Regions from separate parts of the Variovorax raffinosi genome, predicted to be linked through region 1. Evidence: predicted binding sites of a transcription regulator. Region 1 holds the regulator's gene; each other region holds the start of a gene.
The links. The regulator sigma-54, encoded in region 1, starts transcription at its own class of promoters, with help from an activator protein. The targets are predictions, from matches to a motif close to TGGCANGNAANCTGCTTT.
Positions count from the first base shown of each region.

Region 1 (7,428 bases):
AAGCTCACCATCAAGGGCGTGGCGCGCTATGTGACGGTGCCGGTCGGCATCGTGGCGGCCGGCGGCAACTACGCGGTGGCCACCGGAAGCTTTACGATCCAGCGGCTCGACTACAAGGTGGGCGACGGCGAATGGACCGACACCTCGGTGGTCGCCAACGAGGTGCAGGTGCGCTTCAAGCTCACGCTCGCGGGCTTCGGGCCCCTGTGAAGCGCCTGACCGGGCCGGCCCGTACACCTCTTACTCACCAGAACGCTTTCATGACCTCCACATCCATCGCCATGAAAAAGCTCCTTCTTGCAGCGGCGCTGTCGGCCACGGCCGCCACGCTGGCCACGGCACAGGAATACACCGCGCCGGCCGTCGCCGCCAAGCCCGCGGGCGGGCCGGCGAAGAACGCCAACTACGTGGTCGACCCCACGCACACCTTCGTGATGTACGAGATGGGCCACTACGGCACCACCACCAACCGGGGACGCTTCAGCACGAAAGACGGCTCGGTGAAGATCGACGGCACCGGCAGCAGCGGCAAGGTGGACATCACGATGGACATCAGCTCCATCAACACCGGCGTCGACCTGCTCAACCGGCATGTGCAAAGCAAGGATTTCTTCAACGTGGCGGAATTTCCGACCGGCCGCTTCGTGGCCGATCGCATCGACTTCAGCGGCGACAAGGTGGTCGACGTGCCAGGCACGCTCACCCTGATGGGCCAGACACGGCCGGTGACGCTGAAGGCCGTGCGTTTCAACTGCTACCTGAGCCCGCTGATCAATCGCCAGGTGTGCGGCGGCGACTTCGAGACCACGGTGGAGCGCAGCGACTGGGGAATTACCTGGGGCCTGAACTTCGGCTTCGAGAACAAGGTGAAATTGCTGGTGCAGGTGGAAGCGGTCAACATTCAGCCGTAACCGCTCCTGGCGTGCCCGCGGAGCCCCGCCTATCTGACGATGCTCTTGTGGGTGTTCTGTGCGAGGCGGCCTTCGCCGGCCCGGGACGACTTCAGGCGCTGGCGAACTGCGGCGACCGCACGTGGAAGATTCAGCAGGGCGAGCATCCAGGCGCCCGTGACAACGGTCATCACCACGCCGAAGATCAGTTGCTCGGAAAGCGGTGCGTCGTGCCAGTAGAAAAAGCTCAGCAGGAACGACAGGACCATGGCCCAGACAGCGAGGAGTAGAAGATTTTTCATTTTTTGCACCGCGGTAGTCCGATGCAGAAAATGTAAACCAAAAGATATCAAAGTACTACTTACAGTTTACTTTTCAATCTCCGATCAACGTGCACTTCTGCACGCTGTTCGGGCTTTTCACCGCATCCCAAGGAATAGCAACCGATGGACAACACCCTTTCCCTGCTAGGTATCGCCGGCGCCATGGCCGTGGGCGCGATGAGCCCCGGCCCCAGTTTCGTCATGGTGGCGCGCACGGCCGTGGCCTCGCGCCGAGACGGGCTGGCGGCGGCGCTGGGCATGGGCGCGGGCGGCCTGGCTTTCTCGATCGCCGCGATGGCCGGCCTGCAGGCCGCGTTCCTGGCGGTGCCCGGCCTGTATCTGGCCATCAAGGGTTTGGGCGGCGCCTACCTCATCTACCTGGGCATCCGGATCTGGCGCGGCGCGCGGCAGCCGCTGGACGTGGCACCGCAGGACGCCGGCACCACTTCCCCGCGCCAGCAAGGCCGGGGCGGACGCACCTTCCTGCTGGGCCTGGCCACGCAGGTCAGCAATCCGAAGACGGCGGTGGTGTACGCCAGCATCTTCGCGGCCTTCCTGCCGCGCGAGGTGCCGCTGGTGCTGGCGCTCGCAGTGCCGGTGGTCATCTTCTGCATCGAAACCGGCTGGTACACCATCGTCGCGCTGGCGCTGTCCTCGGCGGCACCGCGCTCGGCCTACCTGCGCTACAAGACCTGGATCGACCGGGCGGCCGGCGGCGTGATGGGCGCACTGGGCCTGCGGCTGGTGTGGTCGGCCGTGCGCGGCGGCTGAACGCCGGGGGCGTCTACAGCAGGCTCTCGGGCGTGAGCGGCGCCAGCAGTTCGAGCATGGTGCGGTCCCAGAAACCCGAATCGGGCTCCTCGTGCAGCACGGTGGTCTGGCCGCCGTCTTCGCTGACCCATTCGATGCGCGAGCCGCCGCTGCCTTCGGCAAAGCGCAGCCGGTAGGCGCCCTGCTGCTTGAGCACGTCGAGCAGCTTGAGCGTCTGCTGCGCCATCTCGGGGCTGCGGATGAACAGCCCGATCTCGGTGTTGTGCGATTCGGAGCGCGGATCGAAATTCATCGAGCCGACGAACAGGATGCGCTGGTCGATCACCGCCGACTTGGCGTGCAGCCGCCCGACCGAGGTGCCGAACAGCCCCAGCCGCACGCTGCGCCGCGTGCGCGTCGAACTCAGTTCGTAGAGGTCGACGCCCAGCTTGAGCATGTCCGGCCGGTAGCGCCGGTAGGCGGTGTGGACCAGCGGCTCGTCGGTGGCGGCGAGCGAATTGGTGACGACGCTGATCTTCACGTTGCGCCCGCGGATCTCGCGCATCACCTCCAGCCCCGTGGCACCCGGGATCAGGTAGGGCGAGACGATGGTCACCTCGGAGCGCGCGCGGCGCATCTGCTCGACCACGTTGTAGCGCACGCTGTCGACGTCCAGCAGCGGCACGCCGCCGTACGACGCGGTCTTGCCGATCACGCGGTCGGGCGAATCGGCATACGCCTCGGCGGTGGTCCAGATCAGACCGAGCTTGCCGGCGTTAAGGTCTTCGACCATCGGGCTGTAGCCGAGCAGGTCGTTGGGCGCGGGCTTCGGCGGGGGCGGCGTGGTGTCGGGGCCGGTGGCGGCGTCGAAGCGCTTTTGCAGTTCTTCGCGCGGCAGCTCGCTCGCCACCACCGACTGGATCGGCCGCACGTAGACGCTGTTCCAGTACTGGTCGAACAGCACGCCAAGACGCGGGACCAGCGCACCCGCGACGAAGGTGTCGAGGTCGATGAAGTTCTCGCCCGAGGTGCGCGTGAAGTACTGATTGCCGATGTTGCGCCCGCCCGCCACCGCCATCGCGCCATCGGCGATGAACAGCTTGTTGTGCATGCGCCGGTTGACCCGCTCGAAATCGAACAGCGACGCGGTGAAGCGCTTGAGCAGGCTGCCGCGCCCGGCCGGGAACGGGTTGAACAGGCGCAGCTCCACGTTCGGCGTGGCCGCCAGGCCGAGCAGCAGTTCGTCTTCGCCGGACGTGTACAGGTCGTCCATCAAGAGGCGCACGCGCACGCCGCGCTGGGCCGCATCGCGCAGGGTGCGCATCAGGTAGCGGCCGGTCTCGTCGTTCTCGATCTGGTAGTACTGCACGTCGAGCGTGCGCTGGGCGCGGCGCGCCAACTGGATGCGGGTGTCGAAGGCGAAGTCGCCGCCCGGCATCAGCCGAAAGCCGCTCAGGTCGGGGTCGGGCTGGGAGGCCAGCGCGATCTTGCCGAGCGCGGTGTCGTTCGATGCGGCAATGGCCTTGGTGGGCGGGCGCGGCGCCTCGTCGGGCAAGGTGGCGCAGCCGGCGAACAGCAATGTGGCCGCAATGACGAAAGCCCAATGCCCGCAGCGCGAAAGCAGGCGATGGGTCACCGGTGGCCCTCTACAGCGCCTTGCGCAGGTTCGCGGGCGCGATGCGCAGCGCTTCGCGGTACTTGGCCACCGTGCGCCGCGCGCATTCGATGCCCTGCTCTTTCAGCATCTCGGAGATCTGGCTGTCCGACAGCGGCTTCTTGATGCTCTCGGAGGTCACGAACTGCTTGATGAGCGCGCGCACCGCGGTGCTCGATGCGTTGCCGCCGGTCTCGGTGCCCAGCGCCGAGCCGAAGAAGTACTTCAACTCGACCGTGCCGAACGGCGTGGCCATGTACTTGGCGGTGGTCACGCGCGAGATGGTCGACTCGTGCAGGCCCAGTTCGTCGGCGATCTCGCGCAGCACCAGCGGCCGCATGGCCAGTTCGCCGTGCACGAAGTAGCTCTTTTGCCGTTCGACGATGGCATTGCTCACGCGCAGGATCGTGTCGAAGCGCTGCTGGATGTTCTTGATGAACCAGCGCGCCTCCTGCAGGCGCTGCGACAGCGCCTGGCTGCCCTCGCCCTTGTGCGACTTGAGCGCGCCGGCATAGATGTCGTGCACGCGCAGGCGCGGCATGACTTCGGGGTTCAGCATGACGCGGAACTTGACGCCGGTGCCGCGTCCGGTCTTGGTGACGATCACGTCGGGAATGACGATGTTGCGCTCGACGTCGACAAAGCGGCGCCCCGGCTTGGGTTCGAGCCGCGCAATGATCTGCAGCGCCGAGCGCACCAGTTCTTCGTTGCTGCGGGTGAGCGTGGCCAGGCGCTTGAAGTCGCGCCGCGCGAGCAGCTCCATCGGCTGCTTGCAGATGGCAATGGCGATCTTGTAGACCTGCGCCTGCTCTTCGTCCATGTCGCGGTCTTCGGCGGCCAGTGCGCGCAACTGGATGCCCAGGCATTCGCCCAGGTCGCGCGCGCCCACGCCCACGGGCTCCAGGCTCTGCAGCAGGCCGAGCGCCACCTGGAAGTGGTGCACGAGGTCGTCGAACTGGTCGTTGTCGTCGCCCGCAAGGCCCGAGGCCAGGGCGGGCAGCGAGTCTTCGAGGTAGCCGTCGTCGTTGAGCGATTCGATCAAAAAGCGCAGCGCGGCACAGTCGTTTTCGTTCAGCCGAAGGCTCAGCGCCTGGCGGTGCAGGAACGATTGCAGCGACTCCTGGCTGCGTGCGAGTTCGGTGGCGTCGGCGCGCTCGTCGTTGCCCAGGTTGTTCTGGCGCGCGGGTGCGTCGCTGCCCCACTCGCTGTCGTCCGGCGCCATGTCGACGGTGCCGTCGCCTTCCCAGTCGGGCTCGCGCTCGGTGATCTCGGCGGCGGGGCCGTCGGATTCGCCCGGGGTGCTGGCCTCGGTGGATGCAGTGCTCGTGCTGCTGGCGGGTGCCGAGGCGAATTCGCTTTCGGCCGCTTCGCCCGCCTCGTCGCGCGGGACCGGCGTGTCGACGGCATCGAGCCCGAATTCCTCGCGCGCCGCTTCTTCCGCGGTGCGTTCGAGGAACGGGTTCTCGTCCAGCATCTGCTCCACCTCCTGGCTCAACTCGAGCGTGGAGAGTTGCAGCAGGCGGATCGACTGCTGCAACTGGGGCGTGAGCGCGAGATGCTGCGAGACGCGAAGGGACAGCCCTTGCTTCATAGGAAAACGGCTCCCCCCCAGGCTGCGCGCTTCGCGCTGCGCCAACCCCCTGCCGGGGGCGGGCCGGCTGCTTCGGGCGGCCGTGCGCGGCGGCCCCCGCGAAGGAATTCCGCCCGGATGACGGCCGCGATCATCCTTGACCCGCGCCGCACGATCACATCCGGAAGTGTTCGCCCAGGTACACCCTGCGTACTTCGGCGTTGTCGACGATCTCCGAGGGCGTGCCTTGTGCCAGCACATGCCCGTCGCTGATGATGAACGCGTGATCGCAGATGCCCAGCGTTTCACGCACGTTGTGGTCGGTGATGAGCACGCCGATGCCGCGTTCCTTCAGGAAGCTGATGATCCGCTGGATTTCGATGACCGCGATCGGGTCGATGCCGGCAAAGGGTTCGTCCAGCAGGATGAAGCGCGGCTGGGTGGCCAGCGCGCGCGCAATCTCGACGCGGCGGCGCTCGCCGCCCGACAGCGCAAGCGCGGGCGAATCGCGCAGGTGGTCGACCCGCAGGTCGCTCAGCAGCTCGGTCAGGCGCTCTTCCATGTGCTGCTTCGAGAGCGGCACCAGCTTGCCGCTCTCGTCGGGCTCGCTCTGCAGTTCCAGCACGGCGCGCACGTTTTCCTCGACCGTGAGCTTGCGGAAGATCGAGGCTTCCTGCGGCAGGTAGCTCAGGCCCATGCGGGCGCGGCGGTGGATCGGCATGTGGGCGATGGGCTCGCCGTCGATCGTGATGTCGCCCGCGTCGGCACGCACCAGGCCCACGATCATGTAGAACGAGGTGGTCTTGCCGGCGCCGTTGGGCCCCAGCAGGCCGACGACTTCGCCCTTCTGCACGTCGAGCGAGACGTCCTTCACCACCGTGCGGCTGCCATAGCTCTTCTTCAGGCCGCGCGCCACCAGGCGGCTGCCCGGCTTGCCATTGGCGTCCTGGGTTCCAGCGGTTTCGATCACTTGCGGGTTTCTCCCTCGGCACCGAGCGTGGTGGTCGAACGCAGGCCCTTGCCCGGTGCCGGGGTGGACGCCGGGGCCACGGGCTTCGCGCCAGCCGGGGCGGAAGCGCCGGCCACGGGCGCCGGGACGGCCTTGGGGGTGAGGATGGTCTTGACGCGGCCGGTCGGGGACGAGGCGTTGACCGCCGTGTTCGGCGGCACGGTGGAACCGTTGACCGTGTAGGTGTCGTTGCTCTGGTCGTAGACGATCAGGGCGCCGTGGCTCTCGTCGTTCGGCGTCGAGCCGAGCAGGCGGCGCATCTCGGCGTTGCGAATGAACTTGACGTTGTCGGCGCGGCTGTCGTACTCGATGACGTCGGACTCGCCCTCGATCCATTCGTCGGGCGCATTGCGTTTCTGCTTGTAATACGCGCGCTTGCCGGGCGCCGCCGTGACCACGCCGTACTGGTAGCCCTCGGGGTCCTGGCGCACGTCGAGGCGCGCGCCGCGAATGATGATGGTGCCCTTCGTGACCAGCACGTTGCCGGTGAACACGCTGGTCTGCTTCAGGTCGTCGTAGCGCATCGAGTCGGACTCGATGTTCATCGGCTTGGAGCGGTCGGCGGTCTCGGCCAGCGCGCCCGAGGCGAGACCGGCCAGCAACAGCGCGCCGGCGGCCAGGCGGCCGATGCGACGAAGGAGGGAAGTGGTGGGGTAAGAATGCAATGTCATAGAGGCACGAAACTTGCTCTGCGGCATTGTATGCGGCTGATTACAGCAGCCCACCATCGCCGATGAAAAAGCCCGCCAAAGCGAGCTTGTGTTCCATTCAGGAAACACCTTGAAACCGATCGGGCCGGTTCGCCGGTGCCATCCCTTTGGGGAGAAAGGCGCGGCGGACACGAAGTGCCCCGCGCCTGGAGGGGGCCGGTCAGCCCTTCTTTGCTTCGCCGACCAGGTAGTTGACGACCTGGAGCACCTTGGTCATGTTGCCGGCGGTTTCGCCATCCACATACCAACGGCCGGCCACGGCCATTGCCGGCACGCCGGCCACCTTGTAGGCGTCGGTCATCTGCGAGGCGCGCTTGGCCTTGCTGGCCACGCCAAAGGAGGTGAAGACTTCCTTGAACTTGGCGCCGTCGAGGCCGTTGGCCGCTGCCCAGGCAATGATGTTGGCGTCGCCGTTCACGTTCTGGCGCTGCGCGTGGATCGCGTTGAATACCTTCGGCTGGTATTCGTCGACCTTGCCCATGGCCTCGAGCGCGTAGTACAGGCGCTGCTTGGCTTCGACGT
Region 1 covers NZ_JBPJZR010000002.1:712,622-720,049, forward strand. Annotated here, with positions in the region: gene ACSFB7_RS09305 (YceI family protein) at 1-210, shown strand, start outside; gene ACSFB7_RS09310 (YceI family protein) at 282-911, shown strand; gene ACSFB7_RS09315 (hypothetical protein) at 941-1,201, opposite strand; gene ACSFB7_RS09320 (LysE family translocator) at 1,337-1,984, shown strand; gene ACSFB7_RS09325 (phospholipase D family protein) at 1,998-3,599, opposite strand; gene rpoN (RNA polymerase factor sigma-54) at 3,610-5,208, opposite strand; gene lptB (LPS export ABC transporter ATP-binding protein) at 5,363-6,157, opposite strand; gene lptA (lipopolysaccharide transport periplasmic protein LptA) at 6,154-6,867, opposite strand; gene ACSFB7_RS09345 (thiol:disulfide interchange protein DsbA/DsbL) at 7,067-7,428, opposite strand, start outside.

Region 2 (7,428 bases), on a different contig from region 1:
GCGACGGGCGCGATGCGGTTCTGGTTGAACAGCTCGGGAAAGAGCCGCATCATCATCTTGCGGTTTTCCAGCATGTAGCTCACGCCGCTGGGCACGCGCAGGTTGTCTTCGAGCACGTAGTACTCGCCGTTGCCGTCGGCATCGGGGGCGCGCACGATGTCGATGCCCGAGATGTTGGAGTAGACGTTGTGCGGCACGGTCACGCCCATCATCTCGGGGCGGAACTGGGCGTTGTTCAGGATCTGCTCGGCCGGAATGATGCCGGCCTTGATGATGTCCTGGTCGTGGTAGACGTCATGCAGGAAGCGGTTGAGCGCCGTCACGCGCTGCACCAGCCCCTTTTCCATGCTGTCCCACTCGTGGGCGGGAATGATGCGGGGCAGCAGGTCGAACGGAATGAGCCGCTCGGTGCCGGAGCCGTCTTCATCCTTGGCGCCATACACCGCGAAGGTGATGCCGACCCGGCGGAAAATCATTTCCGCCTCTTCACGCCGCGAACGCATCACCTCAACGGGTTGCTTCGCGAGCCATTGGTCGTAGCGCTTGTAGTGCTGTCGGATTGCAGCCCCTGCGTAGGGCAACTGCTCATACATCTCATCGAATTTGTGCATGGAACGACCAATCTCCTTGAGCCATAGCTTAGCAAGTTCAGGGCCAGTGAAACCCCTAATCTGCTGGCCGGAGACGGGCCGCGAGACTTTTTCTCGCTACTGCGTGGAGCCTTCGTCCAGCGCCCGCTTCTTGCGGGGCGACAGGAATTCCTTGATGCGCTCCCCGCTTTCGTCGCTGTAAAGACTGGCCACGAAGGACTCGCGCTCGGCGTCGAGCTGCTCGCGCCGGCTGCGCCCGCGCGCCGAGTGCACCAGTTGCTTGATGCGCGCCTGGACCTCGAACGGCCCGCGCGCGAGCTGCTGCGCCCATTCCAGCGCCACGGCGCTGGCGCTGCCGTGCGGCACGATCTTGTTGACCACGCCCCAGTCGTAGAGCCGGCCGGCGGTGCACGGCGTGCCGTCGAGCAGCATTTCGAGCGCGGCCTGCGGCGGCAATGCGCGCACCAGCGAATCGGTGCCGCCGCCGTCGGGCGTCAAACCGACGTTGACATAGGACATGGCGAACTTCGCGTCTTCGGCCGCGACGATCAGGTCGCAGGCCAGGCACAGCGAAAAGCCGCCGCCCATGGCCGCGCCTTCGACCGCGGCGATGACGGGCTGGGGCGCTTCCTCGATGGCCATGATCCATTCATGCAGCGCCTCGATATGGCCTTGCTGCTCGGCGGCCGGCAACCTGCGCTGGCGGGCCAGCCGCCGCAGGTCGCCGCCGCCGCTGAAATGCTCGCCCTCCCCGCACAGCACGATGGCGCGCACGGTGCGAAAGCCCGAGGTGGCCCGTATCGCCTTGGCCGCCGCACGGTAGACCGAAGGGTTGAGCGCATTGCGCGCGGCTGGGTTGCTGAGCGTGAGGATCAGCACCGGGCCTTCGCGGTGCATCTTGAGCCTGGCCCCCAACGCGGCTGCCGCGCTGGCGCTGGTGATGGCGGGAACGGCGGCCGTCATGGCGTCCGCCCGAAAAGCTGCCTTTGCCGTTGGCCGTTGTCATTGCGCATCACGTCCCCTTGTGTTTTATGTCCGAGCTCTTCAACGGATCGGACTCTTCATTGCAAGACTCGGCAACTACTTTTTCGCCGATCTTTTGACAATTAATTCACATTTCCAAGGATTGTCAGCCGATCCCGGCTTCGCCCGATGACGACTCAGGGCACGGCGTGATGCCAGTAACGTGCCCGGCGCTCGCGCTCGCAGGCCACGTCGCCGGGCTGGGCGCTGCGCCAGAGGGCGGCCCCGCACCGGACGCTGTCGGCCACCCGCACGCCACGCGCCGCATAGCGCGCCATCACCTGCGCCGCCGGATGCCCGAACCGGTTGCGGTAGCCCGCCTGGACCAGCGCGATGCGCGGGCGCACCGCATCGAGCAGCCACTCGCTCGACGAAGATTTGCTGCCGTGATGCGGCACCAGCAGCACATCGGCCGCGAGTGCCGGATTCCGCTGCACCAACGCCCTTTCCTGGTCACGTTCGATGTCGCCGACCAGCAGCGCCGTCGCGCGTCCGTTGCCGATGCGCAAGACGCAGGAGATCGCGTTCGGCTTGGCGCCGGCCCGGTAGTCCGAGGCGAGCGGATGCAGGATCTCGAAATGCACGCCGTCCCAGTCCCATTGCTGGCCGGCCTCACAGGGCGGCCCGAAGCGCAACGACCGCAGCGGGTGCGCGGGCTCGATGGAACTCAGCAACGCGGCCTGCGGTTGCATCGCCAGCACGGCGGACGCACCGCCGGTGTGGTCGGCATCGCGGTGGCTCAGCAGCAGCATGTCCAGCCGCTCACCATGAGCGCGCAGCAGCGGCACGAGCACGCGATGGCCGGCATCGCTTTCGAGGCTGTAGCGCGGTCCCGCGTCGTAGAGCAGGCTGTGCGTCGCGGTGCGCACCAGCACCGCGTTGCCCTGCCCGACGTCGGCCGCGAGCAGTTCGAATTCACCAGCGGCAGGTCGTGGCGGCTGCCACAGCAGCACCGGCAGCAGAAGCGGCAAGCCGAGGGTGCGCAGCGACCACGGCAGCGACATCGCCAGCAGCACGCCGCCCGCCACGCCGCAAGCCGCCATCCACCCCGGCGGCGCGGCCATCGACAACGTGGCATGCGGCAGACCGGCGCACCATTGAAGCAGCACGACAAGCGCGTGCACGGCCCAGCCCGCCAGGTCCCACAAGGGCGCCACCACCGCACCCAACATGGCCAACGGCGTCACTACCAACGTGACCCATGGAATGGCAATCGCATTGGCCAGCAAGCCGATCAGCGACACCTGCTGGAACAGCAGCAGGCTCAACGGCGTGATCGCCAACGTGATCACCCATTGCTCGCGAAAGAGCTGGAACAGATGCGCGCGAAAGCCCTTCTTCGCCTCGCCGGGTGCTGCCACGTCGGTGGCGAACAGCACGCCCACCGCCACGAAGCTGAGCCAGAAGCCGGCCTGCATCAGGGCCCAGGGATCGAGCGCCACCACCACCGCCGCGGTCAGCAGCCACACATGCGGCCAGGGCCAGCGCCGCCCCGAAAGGCGCAGCAGCGCGACCGTCGCCAGCATCCAGACCGTGCGCTGCGACGGCACGCCCCAGCCGCTGAACAGCGCATAGAGCGTGGCCAGCAGCACGCCGCCGACCAGCGCGGCCTGCTGTGCCGGCAGCCACAGCATCAGCCGCGCGCTGCGCCGCCACAGCAGGCCGACGATGTGCCCGGCCAACCAAGCGAACATGGTCACGTGCAGACCCGAGATCGACATCAGGTGCGCCACGCCGGTCGCGCGAAAGACGTCCCAGCCAGCGCGGTCGATGGCGCCCTGGTCGCCGGTGACCAGTGCGGCGATCACGCCGGCCTGCCTGCGTTCGGTCACGCGCTCGAACACCCTGTCGCGCACGGCCTCGCGTGCGCGCTCGATCGGATGCCACCACGTGATGGTCACGAGCGCGGGTGCCGCATCGCGCGCACCGGTTCGCACATAGCCGTTGGCATGCACGCCCTGCTCCCACATCCACAGCTCGCTGTCGAAGCCATGGGGATTGACGTTGCCATGCGGCGCCTTGAGCCGCACGGTCATGCGCCATCGCTCGCCGGCATGCAGCGAGCCCACTGTGCTGGCGGAAGGTGTCCGCTCCTCGGAAGAGCGGCCCCACAGGCCGGTGTTCTCTGCATACCAGCCCAGCGCGATGCGCGACGGCACGATCGGCGGTGCCTCGGTGATTGTTCCGACGCCGGCCCAGCGCGCCGACTCGACATCGAGTCGAAAGCGCGTGGCGACCTCGCCGCGCTGCGGCATCTCCGACACCACGCCGGTGACCTGCAGGTCTCGCCCTTCGAGCGCCGGGTCCAAGGCGCCGCCCGCATGGACCACGGCACGCCAGCCCGCCTGCCCCGCGCCGGCCAGTGCTCCGCACATCAGCGCAATGACCAGAAGCACCCAGCCCGGACTGCGCCGCACCAGCGAAGACGGCCACCATGACCACCACATGACAACCAACGCCGTGAGCAAAAGCGTGACATAAGCCCACACATGCCAAAGCGCCGGCTGCCGCAATTGCAAGGCCGCGCCCAGCACCGAACCGCCCATCACGGCGAAGGCCCAGGACCCGGCCATGGCGTTGCCGGGCGCGCGCGACGGCGTCACCGAAGAACCTCGGAACACATGATGCAAACCCTCCCCGAACCCACGCTCAGTGGCGCGTTAATTGCTTGGCTTCTGGGCTAGTATGCGTCTCACCAGAGACATCTTTTCGATGCAATCTGTCAGTACTGCACACAAAAACGCATGTCAATTCACGCCGCTCTCCACCACGTCACCCACTACAAATACGACCGCCTGGTGCAGTTGGGCCCACAGGTCGTGCGCTTGCGTCCCGCGCCACATTGCCGCAGCAATGTGATCTCGTACTCGCTGCGGGTCGAGCCCGCCGAGCACTTCGTCAACTGGATGCAGGACCCGTTCGCCAACTACCAGGCGCGGCTCGTGTTTCCCGAGAAGACGCGTGAATTCAAGGTCACTGTCGACCTCGTCGTCGAGATGGCGGTCTACAACCCCTTCGACTTCTTCCTCGAACCGCAGGCCGAGAACTTTCCATTTAAGTACACCGCCTCGCAAGCCGAAGAACTCGCGCCCTACCTCGTGGCCGATCCGGTCACGCCGCTGCTGGAGGCCTATCTCGACAAGGTCGACCGCAAGGAGCAGCGCACCATCGACTTCCTGGTCGGCATCAACCAGCAGGTGCAGAAGGACGTCAACTACCTCATCCGCATGGAGCCCGGCGTGCAGACGCCGGAAGAAACGCTCACCAACGGCAGCGGCTCGTGCCGCGACTCGGGCTGGCTGCTGGTGCAACTGCTGCGCCACATGGGCCTGGCCGCGCGATTCGTCTCGGGCTACCTGATCCAGCTCACGCCCGACGTGAAGTCGCTCGACGGCCCCAGCGGCACCACGGTCGACTTCACCGACCTGCACGCCTGGTGCGAAGTGTTCCTGCCGGGCGCAGGCTGGATCGGCCTCGATGCCACCTCGGGCCTGATGGCCGGCGAAGGCCACATTCCACTGGCCTGCACGCCCACGCCGTCGAGCGCGGCACCCATCGAAGGCGGCGTGGACGAGGCCGAGGTCGAGTTCGGCCATGAGATGACCGTCACGCGCATCTACGAATCGCCGCGCGTCACCAAGCCCTATACCGAAGAGCAGTGGTCCGAAGTGCTGGCCCTGGGCGACGTGGTCGATGCGCGCCTGAAAGCGGGCGACGTTCGCCTCACGATGGGCGGCGAGCCGACCTACGTGGCCACCAGCGACCGCGATGCGGCCGAATGGAACACCGATGCGCTGGGCCCCACCAAGCGCGGCTACGCCACCGAACTGGTTCACAAGCTGCGCGCCGAATACGGCAACGGCGGCTTCCTGCACTTCGGCCAGGGCAAGTGGTATCCGGGCGAGCAACTGCCGCGCTGGGCGCTGTCGATCTTCTGGCGCGCAGACGGGCAGCCGCTGTGGCACGACCCCGAGCTGTTCGCCGACGAGCGCGTGCCCACGCACTACACGAGCGAAGACGCGCGCCGCTTCACCACCGTGCTGGCGCACAAGCTCGGCATCACCGAGCGCTACATGCAGGCCGGCTACGAAGACGTCTACTACTACCTCTGGCGCGAACGCCGCCTGCCGGTGAACGTCGACCCCTTCGAGTCGAAGCTCGACGACGAACTGGAGCGCGTGCGCCTGCGCCGCGTGTTCACGCAAAAGCTCGACGCGGTGATCGGCTACATGCTGCCCCTCGAACCCGGCAACGCCGACGGCGACGCCCCCGCGCTCGAAGGCCCGGGCTGGAAGACCGGCCCCTGGTTCCTGCGCGACGACCGCCTGTTCCTGATTCCGGGCGACTCGCCCATGGGCTACCGCCTGCCGCTCGACTCGCAACCGTGGGCCAGCAAGGGCGACTTTCCCTACCTGATCGAGCGCGACCCGACCGCGCCACGGGGCGTATTGCCCAGCGCAACCGACTACCGCTCACGCTATGCCGCAACCTCGGCCGCGCCGACCGAAGGCCTGGGCGCCGTACCCTACACCTTCGGTGCACCGCCCGTGGTGCCCGCGGCTGTGCGCATGCAGGGGCCCGCAAGCGCTGCTGCCGCAGCAGCGGCAACAACTGCATCGGCAGCATCGGCAGCGGCCAACCCCGAAGCCACCGACAACAGCGCCACGCGCCAGCCGCGCCGTGGCGAATCGGCCCACTGGGTCACGCGCACCGCGCTGTGCGTCGAAGTGCGCGATCCGCGCCGCGCCAACGGCCCCTCGGCCGAGAAAAAGGGCAGCGCATCGGGCGTGCTCTATGTCTTCATGCCGCCGCTCGCGCGACTGGAGGACTACCTCGACCTCGTGACCGCTGTCGAAGCCACGGCCAGACAACTGGGCGTGAAGATCGTGATGGAAGGCTATCCGCCGCCGCGCGATCCGCGCCTGAAGATGCTGGCTGTCACGCCCGACCCGGGCGTGATCGAAGTCAACATCCATCCGGCCCACAACTGGAAGGAACTGGTCGAGCACACCGAGTTCCTCTACAACGCCGCGTTCGAAACCCGCCTGTCGGCCGAGAAGTTCATGACCGACGGCCGCCACACCGGCACCGGCGGCGGCAACCACTTCGTGATGGGCGGCGCCACGCCCGCCGACAGCCCCTTCCTGCGCCGGCCCGAGCTGCTGGCCAGCCTGCTGCTGTACTGGCACAACCATCCTTCGCTGAGCTACCTGTTCTCGGGCATGTTCATCGGCCCGACCAGCCAGGCGCCGCGCGTGGACGAAGCGCGCAACGACCAGGTCTACGAACTCGAAATCGCCCTGCAGGAAATCGCGAAGAACCGCGAGATCTACGGCGCCAACATGCCGGCATGGCTGGTCGACCGCACGCTGCGCAACATCCTGATCGACGTGTCGGGCAACACGCACCGCAGCGAGTTCTGCATCGACAAGCTCTATTCGCCCGATTCGAGCACCGGCCGCCTCGGCCTGCTGGAGCTGCGCGCGTTTGAAATGCCGCCGCATGCGCGCATGAGCATTGCGCAGCAACTGCTGATTCGCGCGCTGGTCGCCCGCTTCTGGGACGAGCCCTACAAGGCGCCCGTCACCCGCTGGGGCACCGAGCTGCACGACCGCTTCCTGCTGCCGACCTTCGTCAAGATGGACTTCGACGACGTCATCAGCGAAATGCGCCAGGCCGGCTTCGCGTTCGATCCCGACTGGTTCGCGCCGCACTTCGAGTTCCGCTTCCCGCTCGTGGGCCAGATGCAGGCGATGGGCGTGGAGCTGTCGCTGCGCAACGCGCTCGAACCCTGGCACGTGATGGGCGAGGAAGG
Region 2 covers NZ_JBPJZR010000001.1:1,254,480-1,261,907, forward strand. Annotated here, with positions in the region: gene ACSFB7_RS05940 (circularly permuted type 2 ATP-grasp protein) at 1-611, opposite strand, end outside; gene ACSFB7_RS05945 (oxepin-CoA hydrolase, alternative type) at 708-1,553, opposite strand; gene ACSFB7_RS05950 (DNA internalization-related competence protein ComEC/Rec2) at 1,751-4,159, opposite strand; gene ACSFB7_RS05955 (transglutaminase family protein) at 4,358-7,428, shown strand, end outside.
Region 2: the regulator sigma-54 is predicted to act here: its motif matches at 4,267-4,284, upstream of ACSFB7_RS05955 (transglutaminase family protein).

Region 3 (7,428 bases), on a different contig from region 1:
CCCGAGGCTGCGCACGAGACCGCCTTTCGCAATGCCAGCCTGCAGGCCGGCTACCTGCTGCTCGCGGCGCGCGCCGTGGGCCTGGACGCCGGCCCGATGTCGGGCTTCGACAAGGCAAAGGTCGATGCCGCCTTCTTCGAGGGCACCGACTGGAGCGCCAACTTCCTCATCAACCTCGGCCACGGCGACGTGTCGAAGGTGTTCGGCCGCCTGCCGCGGTTGCCCTTCGACGAAGCCTGCTTGTTGGCCTGAAAAAAGTCACCCCATGCTGAACGCGATGGCCTCCCACTCCCCCGCCTCGAACCCAACCGGGCTGCCGCCCGGCTTGCCCAAGGCCGACTACCGCAATGCGATGGCGCGGCTGGGCGCGGCGGTCAACATCATCACCACCGACGGCCCCGCGGGCCGCGCCGGCTTCACCGCCTCGGCCGTGTGCAGCGTGACCGACGAGCCGCCGATGCTGCTGGTGTGCCTGAACCGCTCGGCTTCGGTGTACCCCGCCTTCAAGGCCAATGGCGTGCTGTGCGTGAACGTGCTGGCTGCGGGGCACCAGACACTCTCAACCCTGTTCGGTGGCAAGACGCCGATGGACGAACGCTTCGCGGCCGGCAACTGGAGCCACAAGACCACCGGCTCGCCGATGCTCGACGATGCGGCCGTGTCCTTCGACTGCCGCGTGTTGCACGCCACGCACGCGGGCACGCACGATGTGTTGTTCTGCGAAGCGGTGGCCATTGCCATCGGTGGTGCGGCGCAGGGGTTGATCTATTTCGATCGCCGCTATCACGAGATCGCGGTGCCGCCGCAGCACTGATCCTTCCTGGGGCATTCGCAAGCGATGCCTTTGCATTGCTCCTTCCCCCTCTGGGGAAAGGCTGGGATGGGGGCAGGCAGAGCGCTCGATGGATGCGCCGCGAGCCTCCACCCCTGCCCTCCCCCGGAAGGGGAGGGAAAAAGAAAGATTCAGCGTGGCGTGATGCCTTGAAGAACGATGCGCTGCACGTTCTCCACCGTCTGCTCGAAGAACGCCGCATCGTCCAGCGTGTGCCCCGTCAGCGCCTGCACCTGCACGCCGAAATCCGCGTAGTGCTGCGTGACCGCCCACAGCGCGAAGATCAGGTGATGCGGATCGACCGGCGCGAGCTTGCCGGCCTCGACCCAGGCGCGGATCACCTCCGACTTGCGCTCCACCAGCGTGCGCAGTTCGCGATCAAGCTCATCGCGCAACAGCGGCGCACCCTGGATCATTTCAAGACAGAACAAACGCGACGCATCCGGCCGGTCCCGCGAGACCACCAGCTTGCGGCGGATGTAGTCGCCGATGGCTTCGGCCGGGTCTTGTTCGGCGCTGAAGCCGCGCAGCGGTTCGAGCCACAGCGCAAGCAGATCGCGCAGCACGTTGACGTACAGCTCTTCCTTGTTCGCGAAGTAATAGAGCAGGTTGCTCTTCGACACATCGGCGCGCGCCGCCACCTGGTCGATCGACGTGCCATGCAGCCCGAAGCGGGAGAACAGCCCCAGCGCGGCACCGAGGATCGCGCTGCGCTTGTCCTCGATCTGGCGCAACCGCCGGTTCACGGCCGACGCGCTGCGCACGGCGGGCTTCGCACGTTTGCGCGCCGGCTTGTCGGTGGTGGTCTTGCTGCTGCTGGCTGCGGCCAGCGCCTTGGTCTTCGGCATCGTCCCTCGTTTCTTCTGGATTCCGGATTCGTTCGTTCATTCACTCATCCGCCTGCGAACAGCAGGCTTGCACGAGCCATACCCGCAAGCCCCGGCGTCGCGGCGCACCACTGTAAGGCCACGGTGCATCGCCTTGCGCCACGGCGGCCTGCGGGCCTCGCGCCGCGCACCATGCTGACGCGGCAAAAGCGATTTGTCCATTTGGTCCAACTGGCACAGACGTTGCATGGAGCACGGGTACGCACGCCACGCATGAGGAATGTCCCATGACCCTTCTGTCCGTCCCCATCATCGATCTCGCGCCCTACTTTGCCGGCAGCCCTGAAGGCAAGTCGGAGGTCGCAAGAAAAGTCGACGAAGCCTGCCGCAGCATCGGCTTCCTGGTCATCACCAACCACGGCATTTCCACGGAGCTGATCTCGCGCGTGGCGACGCTGTCGCGCAAGTTCTTCGACATGCCACTGGGCGAGAAGCGCAAGGTCGACCGTCCGCGCGAAGACGCGGTGCGCGGTTACAGCGCAGTCGGCGAAGAGGGCCTGTCGTACAGCCTCGAAGAAGTGGCACCCGGCGACCTGAAGGAGTCGTTCTCCATCGGCCCGTCGAACGTGCCCGACGACGACTACCACCGTGGCCCCGCCGCCGGCCCGCACTTTGAGCCCAACAGCTGGCCGCCCATCGACGGTTTCCGTGAAGCGTACGAAGGCTACTTCGAGGCCATGAGCGATCTCTCGCGCTCGCTGATGCGCATCTTCGCGCTCGGCCTTTCGCTGCCCGAGACCTTCTTCGACGACAAGATCGATGAGCACATCAGCATGTTCCGCGTGCTGAGCTATCCGCCGCAGCGCGAGCAACCGTTGCCCGGCCAGTTGCGCGCAGGCGCACACAGCGACTACGGCAGCCTCACCATCGTGCTGCCCGACGACAAGGGCCTGCAGGTGTTCAACAAGGCCGGCCAGTGGGTCGATGTGCCGCAGGTCGAGGGCGGTTTGGTCGTCAACATCGCCGACCTGATGATGCAGTGGACCAACGACCAGTGGGTATCGACGCTGCACCGCGTGATCAACCCGCCGTTCGAAGTGGCGAGCACCAACCGGAGGCAGTCACTGGTGTTCTTTCACCAGCCCAACTACGACGCAATGGTCGAGTGCTTGCCGAGCTGCCTTGCACCTGACGAAGCGCCGAAGTACGCACCTATCTCTTCGGGCGATCACCTCACCTCGAAGTTCGTCAAGCAGACGACCTTCGGCGGCACCAAGGCGACGGCCTGAATGACGTCTTGCTTTTCTGTTCGTCGCGTCGTGTGGTTTGGGCGCTGCTGCTGTTCAGGGCGGCACTCCCGCCGACACGGTGCTCTTTTTCGCGAATGTCCCCCGCTTCGCTCCTCCTTTATTTCGCGAAAAAGAGCCCCGTATCGACGTGAGCGCTCAGAGCGGTTGTTGATCGGCCGCAAGCGCAGAGCGTGCCCATGTGCGAATGGCACCAGGTGCTCCCCGCAGCGAAATAAAGGAGGAGCGAAGCGGGGGACATTCGCGGAGGGGAGCTCCTGGTGTCATTCGCACTCGCCCCGAATGCTCCCGCCCTGAAGAACAGCAGCACCAAGAACACCAGCAATGAGCAGCTGACATGGCCCATCTCTCCTACGTCAACGTCTTCGCCAAAGACGTGGTCGCGCTCAGCGGCTTCTACCAGCGTGTGTTCGGCTTCCCGGAAATCGAGGCCATCCGCTCACCCATCTTTCGAGGACTCGACACCGGCAAGTCGAGCCTGGGCTTCAACGCCCTCGACGCCTATGAGCTGCTGCACCTTTCCGAGTTCTCCGACACACGCGGCGTGAAGTTCCTGCTGAACATCGATGTCGACAGCCAGGCCGACGTAGACCGCATGGTGCCCATCGCACTCGAAGCGGGTGCGACGCTCATCAAGCCGCCCTACGTCACTTACTACAACTGGTACCAGTCCGTGCTGCTCGACCCCGAGGGCAATGTGTTCCGCATCAACTTCATGATGTGACGCGCGCGGCGACTCCCACTTCTCTTCATCTGTCCTTCCCCTGCTTCCCATGAAAGGTTGCTCCATGCTGCGCACACACCCCACCGGCTTCCTCGGCCTTGCACTGACGCTCGCAGCCGGCGGCGCGTTCTTCACGACGCTGCCCGCTGCGGCCGCTGACGGCTTTACGCTCAAGGACAAGCCCAAGATCGCAATGCTCTACTTCGGCCCGAAGAACGACGGCGGCTGGACCCAAGCCTTCGACGAAGCCCGCGTGAAGATCGAAAAGGAAATCGGCCAGAAGATCCAGTTCGTCGAGAACGTGCCCGAAGACGCATCGGCCATCAAGCCCGCTGCAGAGAAGTTCATCCAGCGCGGCGCCAACATCGTGATCGGCACCGCCTTCGGTTATTCCGACAGCTTCAAGGACCTGGCCGCCAAGTACCCCGACGTCGCCTTCCTCAACGGCTCGGGCACCACCAACGGCAGCAACCTCGAATCGTTCTACGGCCGCACCTACGAAAGCCAGTACCTGTGCGGCATGGCCGCCGGCGCGGCCTCGAAGACCGGCAAGCTCGGCTTCGTCGCGGCCAACCCCTTCGGCGTGGTGAACTGGACCATCAACGCCTTCGCGCTCGGTGCGCAGAAGATGAACCCCAACGCCACCGTCAACGTGATCTACACCGGCGCGTGGAACGACCCCATCAAGGAACGCGCAGCAGCAGCCGCGCTGATCGACCAGGGCGCAGACGTGATCGGCCAGCACGTCGACAGCCCCACGCCGCAGATCGTGGCGCAAGAGCGCGGCGTGTACGGCACCGGCCACCACCGCGACCTGCGCCAGTTCGCGCCCAAGGCCACGCTGTGCTCGTCGGTGTGGGTGTGGGACCGTTTCCTCACCCCCGAGCTGAAGAAGGTGATGGCCGGCAACTGGAAGCCTGCGCCCTACGGCGCCTTCATCGAAATGAAAGATGGCGGCACCGACATCGCGGGCTTCGGCCCCGCCGTGCCCAAGGACAAGGCCGCGCAGATCACGGCGGAGCGTGAGGCGATCCTCAAGGGCAAGCAGATCTACGCCGGCCCGCTCGCCGACCGCGAGGGCAGGGAGCGCGTGGCCAAGGGCGCGGTGCTGTCGGACGCCGACCTCTGGAAGATGGACTGGTTCGTCAAGGGCGTGGTCACGCAGAAGTAAGAACGCCTTTCACAAAGACACCATGCCCAACGCGCTCGAACTCACCGGCATCCGCAAGTCCTTCGACGGCTTCGCGGCATTGACCGACGCCCACTTCGCCGCGCGCTGGGGCGAGGTGCACGCCCTGCTTGGCGAGAACGGCGCCGGCAAGTCGTCGCTGATGAACATCGCGGCCGGGCTCTATGCACCGGAGGCGGGGCAACTGCTGGTCGACGACAACGCGGTGCGCTTTGCCGGGCCGCGTGATGCGGCGCGGCACCGCATTGGCATGGTCCACCAGCATTTCAAGCTGGTCCGGCCGTTCACGGTGGCGCAAAACATCCTGCTCACCGCGCCACCGCCGGCCGAGTTCCAGAGCCACGGCGAGCGGCTGCGCGAGATCGAACGCGACATCCGCAACAAGGCCGCGGAGCTGGGCTTCGAGATCGATCCGTCCAAACGCATCGATGCGCTCTCCATCGCCGAGCAGCAGCGCGTGGAAATCCTCAAGGTGCTGCTGGCGGGCGCGCGCATCCTGATCCTCGACGAGCCCACGGCCGTGCTGACCGACCAGGAGGCCGCGCGCCTGCTGCAGACCGTGCAGGGGCTGGCGCGCGCGGGCGCCGCCGTGGTGCTGGTCACGCACAAGATGGCCGACGTGAAGACCTATGCCGACCGCGTGACGGTGATGCGCGGCGGGCGCACGGTGGCCACGCTGGAGCCGGGTGCGACGTCGGTGAGCGAACTCGTGAAACTGACGGTGGGCGAGTCCATCGCTGCTGCATCGGGCTTCCAGCCCGCGAAGGCGGCACGCGGCCCGGTGCGCCTCACGGTGCGCGGGCTGCGCTCGCCCGCTTCGCCGCAAGGACGGCGCGTGCTCGACGGCGTCGACCTCGAACTGCACGCGGGCGAAATCTACGGCCTTGCCGGCGTCGGTGGCAACGGCCAGGGCGAACTGGCGGGCGCAATCATGGGCCTGCCAGGCGAAGCGACCGAAGGCGAGATCCGGCTCGAAGGGCATGGCGACCTCAAGACGATGCCCGCACCGGCGCGGCGCGGGCTCGGCATCGCCGCGATTCCGGCCGACCGCTACGGGCTCGCGCTCGCGGGCGGCCTCTCGGTGGCCGAGAACTACGCCATCGGCCGCGTGCACAGCGGGCGCTATGGCCCGGTGTGGCACCTGCGCCGTGGCCGCATCCAGAGCGACACGCAAGAGGCCGTGCGCGCCTTCGACGTGCAGGGCGTGCGCTCGGTCGCGCAGAAGGCCGCGCTGCTGTCGGGCGGCAATGCACAGAAGCTGGTGCTGGCGCGCGAGTTCGGCAAGTCGCCGACGCTGGTGCTGGCGCACAGCCCCAGCCGCGGGCTCGACGTGCGCGCCAGTGCCGAGGTGCATGCGCGGCTGCGCGCCGCGCGCGATGGTGGCGCCGCGGTGCTGCTCATCAGCGAAGACCTCGACGAAGTGCTGCAACTGGCCGACCGCGTGGGCGTGATGACGCGCGGCCGCATCGCCGGCGAGTTCGCGCAACCGGCCGACCGGCAGGCCATCGGACAGGCGATGGTGGACCATGGCTGACGCATCGCTGGCCGCCGACATGGCACATCCTTCCCCATCAAAGCCGGCAACGCATCAAGGCGCGCGAACGGCACAGCCGCTCGCCGGCCGCCGCTACGCACTGGAAATCCGCCAGCACATGGCATGGCGATGGCAGGCGCTGATCCTCGCGGCAGCGCTGGGGGTCGGCTTCTCGATCTCGGCCGCGATCCTCGTGGCCGCCGGTGTGCCGGCCGATGAACTCGCCAACGAGTTCGTGGTGCAGACCTTCCTCGACGGCCAGAACTTTCGCGCCGTGCTGTTCCAGGCCGCGCCGATGATCCTGGTCGGCCTCGCGGGTTCCATCGCGTTCCGCGCGCGCTTCTGGAACCTGGGCCTGGAAGGCCAGATGGTCTGGGGCGCCATCGGCGCGACCGCCATCTCGATGTGGCAGATCGGCCCCGAGAACCTGCGCCTGCCGCTGATGTTTTTGGCGGCCGTGTGCTGCGGCCTGCTCTGGGTGCTGGGGCCGGCGTGGCTCAAGCTGAAGCTGGGCGTGAACGAGATCATCTCCACGCTGATGCTCAACTACATGGCGGCCAACTTCCTGCTGCACCTGGTCTATGGCAGCTGGAAAGACCCGAAGGACAACTTTCCGTACTCGCCGCAGTTCCGCGCCTTCGAGCGGCTGCCCGAGCTGGGCGCCGGTGTGGGCAGTGCGATTCTTCTCGCGGGCATCGTGGCGCTGCTGGCATGGTGGCTGGTGGGCGTGAGCCGCGCGGGGCTGTACCTGCGCTTCGTCGATGCCAATCCGCGCGTGGCGCATGCCAACGGCGTGCCGGTGCGCCGCACCATCTATGGCGCGGTGCTGCTGTCGGGCGCGATGGCCGGGCTCGCGGGCTTCGCGGTGGCGGCGGGGCAGGAAGGGCGGCTCACGCAGGCCTTCTATCAGGGCTACGGCTTCTCGGGCATCCTCATTGCCTTCCTTGCGCGCAACAACCCGTTGGCGGCCACCGTGGTGGCGCTGCTGGTGGCGGCGCTGTTCGTCACCGGGCGC
Region 3 covers NZ_JBPJZR010000009.1:89,961-97,388, forward strand. Annotated here, with positions in the region: gene ACSFB7_RS24685 (malonic semialdehyde reductase) at 1-252, shown strand, start outside; gene rutF (NADH-dependent FMN reductase RutF) at 278-814, shown strand; gene rutR (HTH-type transcriptional regulator RutR) at 964-1,680, opposite strand; gene ACSFB7_RS24700 (isopenicillin N synthase family dioxygenase) at 1,947-2,948, shown strand; gene ACSFB7_RS24705 (VOC family protein) at 3,304-3,690, shown strand; gene ACSFB7_RS24710 (BMP family ABC transporter substrate-binding protein) at 3,755-4,861, shown strand; gene ACSFB7_RS24715 (ABC transporter ATP-binding protein) at 4,884-6,413, shown strand; gene ACSFB7_RS24720 (ABC transporter permease) at 6,406-7,428, shown strand, end outside.
Region 3: the regulator sigma-54 is predicted to act here: its motif matches at 1,892-1,909, upstream of ACSFB7_RS24700 (isopenicillin N synthase family dioxygenase).

Region 4 (7,428 bases), 260 kb from region 1:
GCGCTGCACGATGTTCGGCTCGGTGCCCGGCTCGCCCTGCACGTCGATGACGGCGGGCTCGCGCAGCATGCCGTCGGCCAGCGCCTGGATGGCGGGCGGGAAGGTGGCGGAAAACAGCAGGTTCTGGCGCTGCGCGGGCAGCATCGCGAGGATGCGGTTGAGCTCGTCGGCAAAGCCCAGGTCGAACAGGCGGTCGGCCTCGTCGAGCACGAGCATCGACACGGTGTTGAGCTTGAGCGCGTTGTGGTCCACGAGGTCGAGCAGCCGGCCGGGCGTGGCGATCACGATGTCGGCGCCGCCGCGCAGGCCCATCATCTGCGGATTGATCGACACGCCGCCGAAGGCAATGGCGATCTTCAGGCGTTCGGGCAGGTGTTGCGCCAGGCTGCGCATGGTCTCGCCGACCTGGGCCGCGAGTTCGCGCGTGGGCACGAGCACCAGCGCGCGCACGCGGCGCGGCGACTGCGAGGCTTCGGCGACCAGTCGCTGCAGCAGCGGCAGGGAAAATGCGGCGGTCTTGCCGGAGCCGGTCTGTGCCGAGCCCCGCACGTCGCGACCTTGCAAAATCGCGGGAATGGCCGCGGCCTGGATGGCGGTCGGCGCGGCATAGCCGCTTTCGGCGGCGGCGTGCACGAGCGCGGGGGCCAGGCCCAGTGAGTCGAATGGCATGTGAGCAGACAGAGAGAAAACCCGAGATAGATAGAGAAGAGACGTATCGAATGTCGACGATGAAACAGCGCAATCAGCAGACCGGCAGTGCCCTGGTGTATTCCACCGAGGCCGGTGGACGCATGTGCCCCGACTGCGGCGAGCCCGTGGCCCAGTGCCGCTGCAAGGAACTCAAGGCGCGCGCGCCGGCCACTGACGGCATTGTGCGTGTATCGCACGAGACCAAGGGACGCAAAGGCAAGGGCGTGACGGTGGTCAAGGGCCTGGCGCTCGATGCGGTGGCGCTCGCGGCGGTGGGCAAACAGCTCAAGGCCGCCTGTGGCTCGGGCGGCACGGTGAAGGACGGCACCATCGAAATCCAGGGCGACCATCGCGAACTGGTGATCGCGGCGCTGGTCAAGCAGGGCCACACGGTCAAGCGGGCGGGAGGATAGATCGATGCAGCCCGAAGACCTCCAGCGCCTCGTGACCCTGCAAATGCCCTTCGGCAAGCACAAGGGCACGCTGATCGCCGATCTGCCCGGAAATTACCTGACGTGGTTTGCACGCGAGGGTTTTCCCTCGGGAGAAATCGGCCGGCTGCTCCAGTTGATGCATGAAATAGACCACAACGGGCTCTCGGACCTGCTGAAACCGTTGCGAAACCGCCCGTCGGGTCGAGATGTTTCTCAATAACACATGATTTCCCCACTTTTTTTGTAAATGGGGCTGGATAATCCGACCTACGTGTCTGTGAGCTTTGTCTCCCGTGCACGTAATTCGGTGATCGGTCAGTTTCGCGCCACAGCGCACTTGTTTGTTGTGATTCTGGGACTCCATCGCTTTGTTTTGTTGGTTTGAATTAGGAGTCCCTCCATGGGCAAGAAACTCTACGTAGGCAACCTGGCCTACTCTGTGCGTGACAACGACCTGGAACAGGCTTTCGGCGAGTTCGGCTCGATCGTCAGCGCCAAGGTCATGATGGAACGTGACACCGGCCGTTCGAAGGGCTTCGGCTTTGTCGAAATGGGCAGCGATGCAGAAGCACTCGCAGCCGTTGAAGCCATGAACGGCCATTCGCTCCAGGGCCGTGCCCTGACGGTGAACGAAGCCCGTCCGATGGAAGCTCGTCCTCCCCGCACCGGCGGTGGTGGCGGCTACGGCGGCGGCGCTGGTGGTGGCGGCGGCGGCTACGGTGGTGGCGGCGGCGGCGGTTACGGCGGCGGTGGCCGTAGCGGCGGTGGCGGCGGCTACGGTGGTGGCGGCGGCGGTGGCCGCGGCGGCTACTAAGCCCTCACACGCACTCATGAGGGCTTCGGCTCTCTGAATGAATAAAAAGCTCCTTCGGGAGCTTTTTTCGTTTCTGCTCCACCCCGTTTCGGGGACACCTGGGAGAACCCTGTCCCTGCGGTACGCATTTGTCCGTACCGGGGCGGTCAGCCAACGGTCAGCCGCCGGCGACGACCCTCATCCCTCCAAAACAAGAGGGTCGAGACAATGAAAATAAAGAGTCAGGCTGACTTCTTTTCAGGAGTCATGTTCACCACCGTGGGGGGCGCTTTCGCGATTGGCGCGACCACCTACACGGTCGGCAACGGGGCCCGCATGGGGCCCGGCTACTTCCCGCTGATGCTGGGCATCCTGCTGGCCGTGCTCGGGGTCATCATCATGTTCCAGGCGCTGGTGGTGGAAACCGCCGATGGCGACAAGATCGGCAAATGGGCCTGGAAGCCGCTGGCCTTCGTGCTCGGCGCCAACCTCGCCTTCGGTGTGCTGCTGGGCGGGCTGCCCAGCATCGGGCTGCCGGCGATGGGCATGATCATCGCGATCTACGCGCTCACGATCATCTCGAGCATGGCGGGCGAGCAGTTCAAGCTGCGCGACGTGCTGGTTCTCTCGACCATCCTGGCGGCAGGCAGCTATGTGGCGTTCATCTGGGCGCTGAAGTTGCAGATCCAGGTCTGGCCCACTTTCATTTCGGGCTGAGGAGAGCACACCATGGACCTGATCCACAACCTTTCCATCGGTTTCGGCGTTGCCTTCACCTTCACCAACCTGCTGTATTGCCTCTTGGGCTGCATCCTGGGCACGCTGATCGGCGTGCTGCCGGGCATCGGCCCGGTCGCGACGATTGCGATGCTGCTGCCTGCCACGTACGCGCTGCCGCCCGTGTCGGCGCTGATCATGCTGGCCGGCATCTATTACGGCGCGCAGTACGGCGGCTCGACCACGGCCATCCTGGTGAACCTGCCCGGGGAGTCGTCCTCGGTGGTCACCTGCATCGACGGCTACCAGATGGCAAGGCAGGGCCGCGCGGGCCCCGCGCTGGCGGCGGCGGGCCTGGGCTCGTTCTTCGCCGGTTGCGTGGGCACGCTGATCCTGGCGGCATTCGCGCCGCCGCTGACCGAGTTGGCCTTCAAGTTCGGCCCGGCCGAGTACTTCTCGCTGATGACGCTGGGCCTGATCGGCGCGGTAGTGCTGGCTTCGGGCTCGCTGCTCAAGGCGGTGGCGATGATCGTGCTGGGCTTGCTGCTCGGCATCGTGGGCACCGACGTCAACTCGGGCGTGGCCCGCTTCAGCTTCGACATTCCTGAACTCACCGACGGCATCGGCTTCGTGGTGATCGCGATGGGCGTGTTCGGTTATGGCGAAATCATCGGCAACCTCTCGCAGCCCGACGACGAGCGCGAGGTGTTCACGCACAAGGTCAAGGGCCTGTGGCCCACCAAGGACGACTTCAAACGCATGATGCCGGCCGTGCTGCGCGGCACGGCGTTGGGTTCGGCGTTGGGCATCCTGCCGGGTGGCGGCGCGTTGCTGGCTTCGTTCGCGTCTTATGCGCTCGAAAAGAAGATCCGCATGAAGCCCGGCGAAGTGCCCTTTGGCAAGGGCAACATCCGCGGCGTGGCGTCGCCCGAATCGGCCAACAACGCCGGTGCGCAGACTTCCTTCATCCCGCTGCTGACGCTGGGCATTCCGCCCAACGCGGTGATGGCGCTGATGGTGGGTGCCATGACGATCCACAACATCCAGCCGGGCCCGCAGGTGATGACCAGCAACCCCGAGCTGTTCTGGGGCCTGATCGCCTCGATGTGGATCGGCAACGCGATGCTGATCATCCTGAACCTGCCGCTGATCGGCATGTGGATCAAGCTGCTGACGGTGCCCTACAAGTTCCTGTTCCCCGCCATCGTTCTGTTCTGCGCGATCGGCGTGTACTCGACCAACAACAACACCTTCGACGTGTGGATGGTGGCGGCCTTCGGCTTCATCGGCTACCTGTTCATCAAGCTGCGCACGGAACCTGCGCCGCTGCTGCTGGGCTTCATCCTGGGGCCGATGATGGAAGAGAACCTGCGGCGTGCGCTGCTGCTGTCGCGCGGTGCGTGGAGCGTGTTCGTCACGCGGCCGTTGTCGGCGGGGCTGCTCGTCGCGGCTGCACTGTTGCTCGGGATCGTGCTTTTGCCGGCCATCAAGGCCAAGCGCGAGGAAGCCTTCGTCGAGGAGTGACCGGTTTCGGTTTTCGTCTTCGCAAAGAGCCCCCTTCTGGGGGCTTTTTTATTGCGGCTGTTTTTTGGGCGCTGCTGTTCGGGGTGCGTGCGAATGACACCGGGTACTCCCCTCCGCGAATGTCCCCCGCTTCGCTCCTCCTTTATTTCGCTGCGGGGAGCACCTGGTGCCATTCACACATGGGCACGCTGCTGGTGAATCGCTGATCAACGACCGCTCTGTCCAACGCTCGCGTCGATACGGGGCTCTTTTTCGCGAAATAAAGGAGGAGCGAAGCGGGGGACATTCGCGAAAAAGAGCACCGTGTCGGCGTGAGTGCCGCCCTGAACAGCAGCAAGCGCCGCACAGCGCAAAGCGTCAAACCAAAGACCAGGGCTTCATTTCAAAAACGCGTCGTAGGCCGTCTTCAGGATCAGCGCACTCACGACCACGATGAACACCACCCGCACAAAGCCTGCGCCGTGCTTCAGCGCCACGCGCGTGCCCAGCAGGCTGCCCGCCACGTTGGCCACCGCCATCACCAGCCCGTAGTGCCACCAGACGTGCCCCTTGGCGGCCAGCAATATCAGCGCGGCGGCGTTGGTCAGGGTGTTGATGATCTTGGCGGAGGCCGAGGCGTTGAGAAAGTCGTAGCCCATCCAGCGGACGAACAGAAACACCAGGAAACTACCCGCGCCCGGCCCGAAGAAGCCGTCATACAGCCCGATCGACAGGCCGATGGTGCAGGCCGCCAGCGTTTCGGCCCGACCGCTGAAGCGCGGCGCGTGCAGCCGGCCCATGTCCTTGCGCGCCAGCGTGTAGAGCAGCACGCCGAGCAGGATGACCGGCAACGCCCGGCGCAGGAAATCGCCCGGAAACATCGTGACGCCCCAGGCACCCAGCATCGAACCCACGAAACCGAGCAGCGCGGCCGGCCACAACGCGCCCCAGCGCATCTGCACCCGCTGGCTGAATTGGGCTGCGGCGGCGGCCGTGCCCCAAATGGACGCGCTCTTGTTGGTGCCCAGCAGCGTGGCCGGCGGTGCGCCGGGGAACACGGCGAACAGCGCCGGCACCAGGATCAACCCGCCTCCGCCCACGATCGAATCGACAAAACCCGCGAGCAGCGAAGCGCCCGTCACCACCAGCATTTCCATGGCTGGATTGTCTCACCGGGATTGCTACCGAAACGATAGCGGTGTATGCACGTGCTGCCTGCTAACCGGGGTTGTTTGCCTTCAGGAAAAGTGCGCCCCGCCCCATTCGAGCGGGCATAAAAAAAGGCGCCGACCAGCGGCGCCTTTTCAAGTTCAGACATGGCATCTCGTACGGAGCCTTGGAAAGCATTTTTCTTGTTCGGGGGATTGTCTCCTCGGACCCTCGGCAGCACGAGCAGGGCCCGTTCGCGAGTGGGCAGACTTTAGGCGGTGCACCGCGCCAGTGCATTGGGAATTACCCGCTTTGCCTTACCTCGGAAGACCTGTTTGCAAACCAAAGTGTTTCTGGTAGTTAACGATGTGGCACGACTTGTGCACGTAAAGCCACAGTCCACAACTCGAAGAAGAGCACTGCCATGGCCCTGGCCCCGCAAGCCTCCATCAACGCGGCCGACACCGCCTGGATGATGACCTCGACCGCGCTGGTGCTGCTGATGACGCTGCCCGGCATCGCCCTCTTCTATGCGGGCATGGTGCGCCGCAAGAACGTGCTGGCGACCATGGCCGCCGTCGTGGCGATTGCCGCGGCGGTCTCGCTGACCTGGTTCACGCTGGGCTATTCGCTGGCGTTCACCGAGGGCTGGCCCTGGCTGGGCGGCACCGGGCGTTTCTGGTTCTCGGGCTTCGAGTACCTGAAGGAGGCGGGCCAGGTGGCGGTGAGCCATGTGGCGCCCAACGTGCCCGAATCGGTTTATGCGATGTTCCAGTTGACCTTCGCGATCATCACCACGGCGCTGGTGTTGGGCGCTTTTGTCGAGCGCATGCGTTTTTCGGCGGTGCTGTGGTTCGCGCTGCTGTGGAGCGTGCTGGTCTATGCGCCGATCGCACATTGGGTGTGGGAGCCAGGTGGCTGGCTCGCGCAGATGGGCGCGCTCGACTTCGCTGGCGGCTCGGTGGTGCACGTCAACGCGGGCATCGCGGGGCTGGTCTGCGCCTACGCCCTCGGGCCGCGCAAGGGCTACGGGCGCGAGGCTTTCGAGCCGTACAGCCTGGCGTTCACGATGGTGGGCGCGGGCCTGTTGTGGGTGGGCTGGTTCGGCTTCAATGCGGGCTCGGCGGTGGCGGCTGACGGACGCGCGGGCCTGGCGATGCTGGTCACGCACATTGCGGCCGCCGCCGGGGCGATGAGCTGGATGGTTGGCGAATGGATCGTGCGGCGCAGCCCGTCGCTGCTGGGGCTGTGCTCGGGGCTGGTGGCGGGGCTGGTCGCGATCACGCCGGCGGCCGGTTTCGTGACGCCGCTGGCCGCGCTGGCCATCGGCGGCATCGCGGGGCTGGCCTGTTATTGGGGCGCGACCGGGCTGAAGCATCTGCTGGGCGCGGACGATTCGCTCGACGTGTTCGGCGTGCACGGCATCGGCGGGGTCGTGGGGGCGCTGCTCACGGGCGTGTTTGCGGACGCGCGCATCTCGGGCGTACACGGCGATGTGCTGACGCAGGCCATCGCCGTCGGCAGCGTGGCGATCTACAGTGCGACGGGCACGGCGGTGGTGCTGTTCCTCGTGCACATCCTGGTGGGATTGCGCGTCGATCCGGAAAGCGAGCAACTGGGCCTCGATCTTGCACAGCATCGTGAACACCTTGGGAGCTGACTCACCGACGGAGGAGAACCATGCCATCCATGTCAGAAAGCGAACGCATCGCCCTCGCCGCCCGCCTGCACGTGGCATTGCGGCGAAAGCACGGGCGCGTGACCGACACCGAGTGGATGGCAACCAATGCCGAGTACGCCGCCGAGATCGTGCGCATGACGCGTGCGCATGCGGCGGACACGCAGGACGTTGAGCTCGAACAGCTTGCGACACGCCTTGAGCAGGCCATGGAGCCGTTGGCGCGGGCTGCACGGCTGGCGGCGCGGCAACCCGATGGGAATCCGCCTACGCCGCCGCCTCGTTATGTGGGTGGGTTGCGCTGAGGCTGTGGGAGCGCTGCTGTTCAGGGCGAGTGCGAATGACACCAGGTGCTCCCCTCCGCGAATGTCCCCCGCTTCGCTCCTCCTTTATTTCGCTGCGGGGAGCACCTGGTGCCATTCGCACTGGGGCACGCGGCTGGTGATCCTGCGATCAACAACCGC
Region 4 covers NZ_JBPJZR010000002.1:971,529-978,956, forward strand. Annotated here, with positions in the region: gene ACSFB7_RS10445 (DEAD/DEAH box helicase) at 1-669, opposite strand, end outside; gene ACSFB7_RS10450 (translation initiation factor Sui1) at 729-1,103, shown strand; gene ACSFB7_RS10455 (DUF3820 family protein) at 1,108-1,344, shown strand; gene ACSFB7_RS10460 (RNA recognition motif domain-containing protein) at 1,525-1,938, shown strand; gene ACSFB7_RS10465 (tripartite tricarboxylate transporter TctB family protein) at 2,146-2,634, shown strand; gene ACSFB7_RS10470 (tripartite tricarboxylate transporter permease) at 2,647-4,158, shown strand; gene ACSFB7_RS10475 (TSUP family transporter) at 4,536-5,294, opposite strand; gene ACSFB7_RS10480 (ammonium transporter) at 5,711-6,946, shown strand; gene ACSFB7_RS10485 (hypothetical protein) at 6,967-7,269, shown strand.
Region 4: the regulator sigma-54 is predicted to act here: its motif matches at 5,656-5,673, upstream of ACSFB7_RS10480 (ammonium transporter).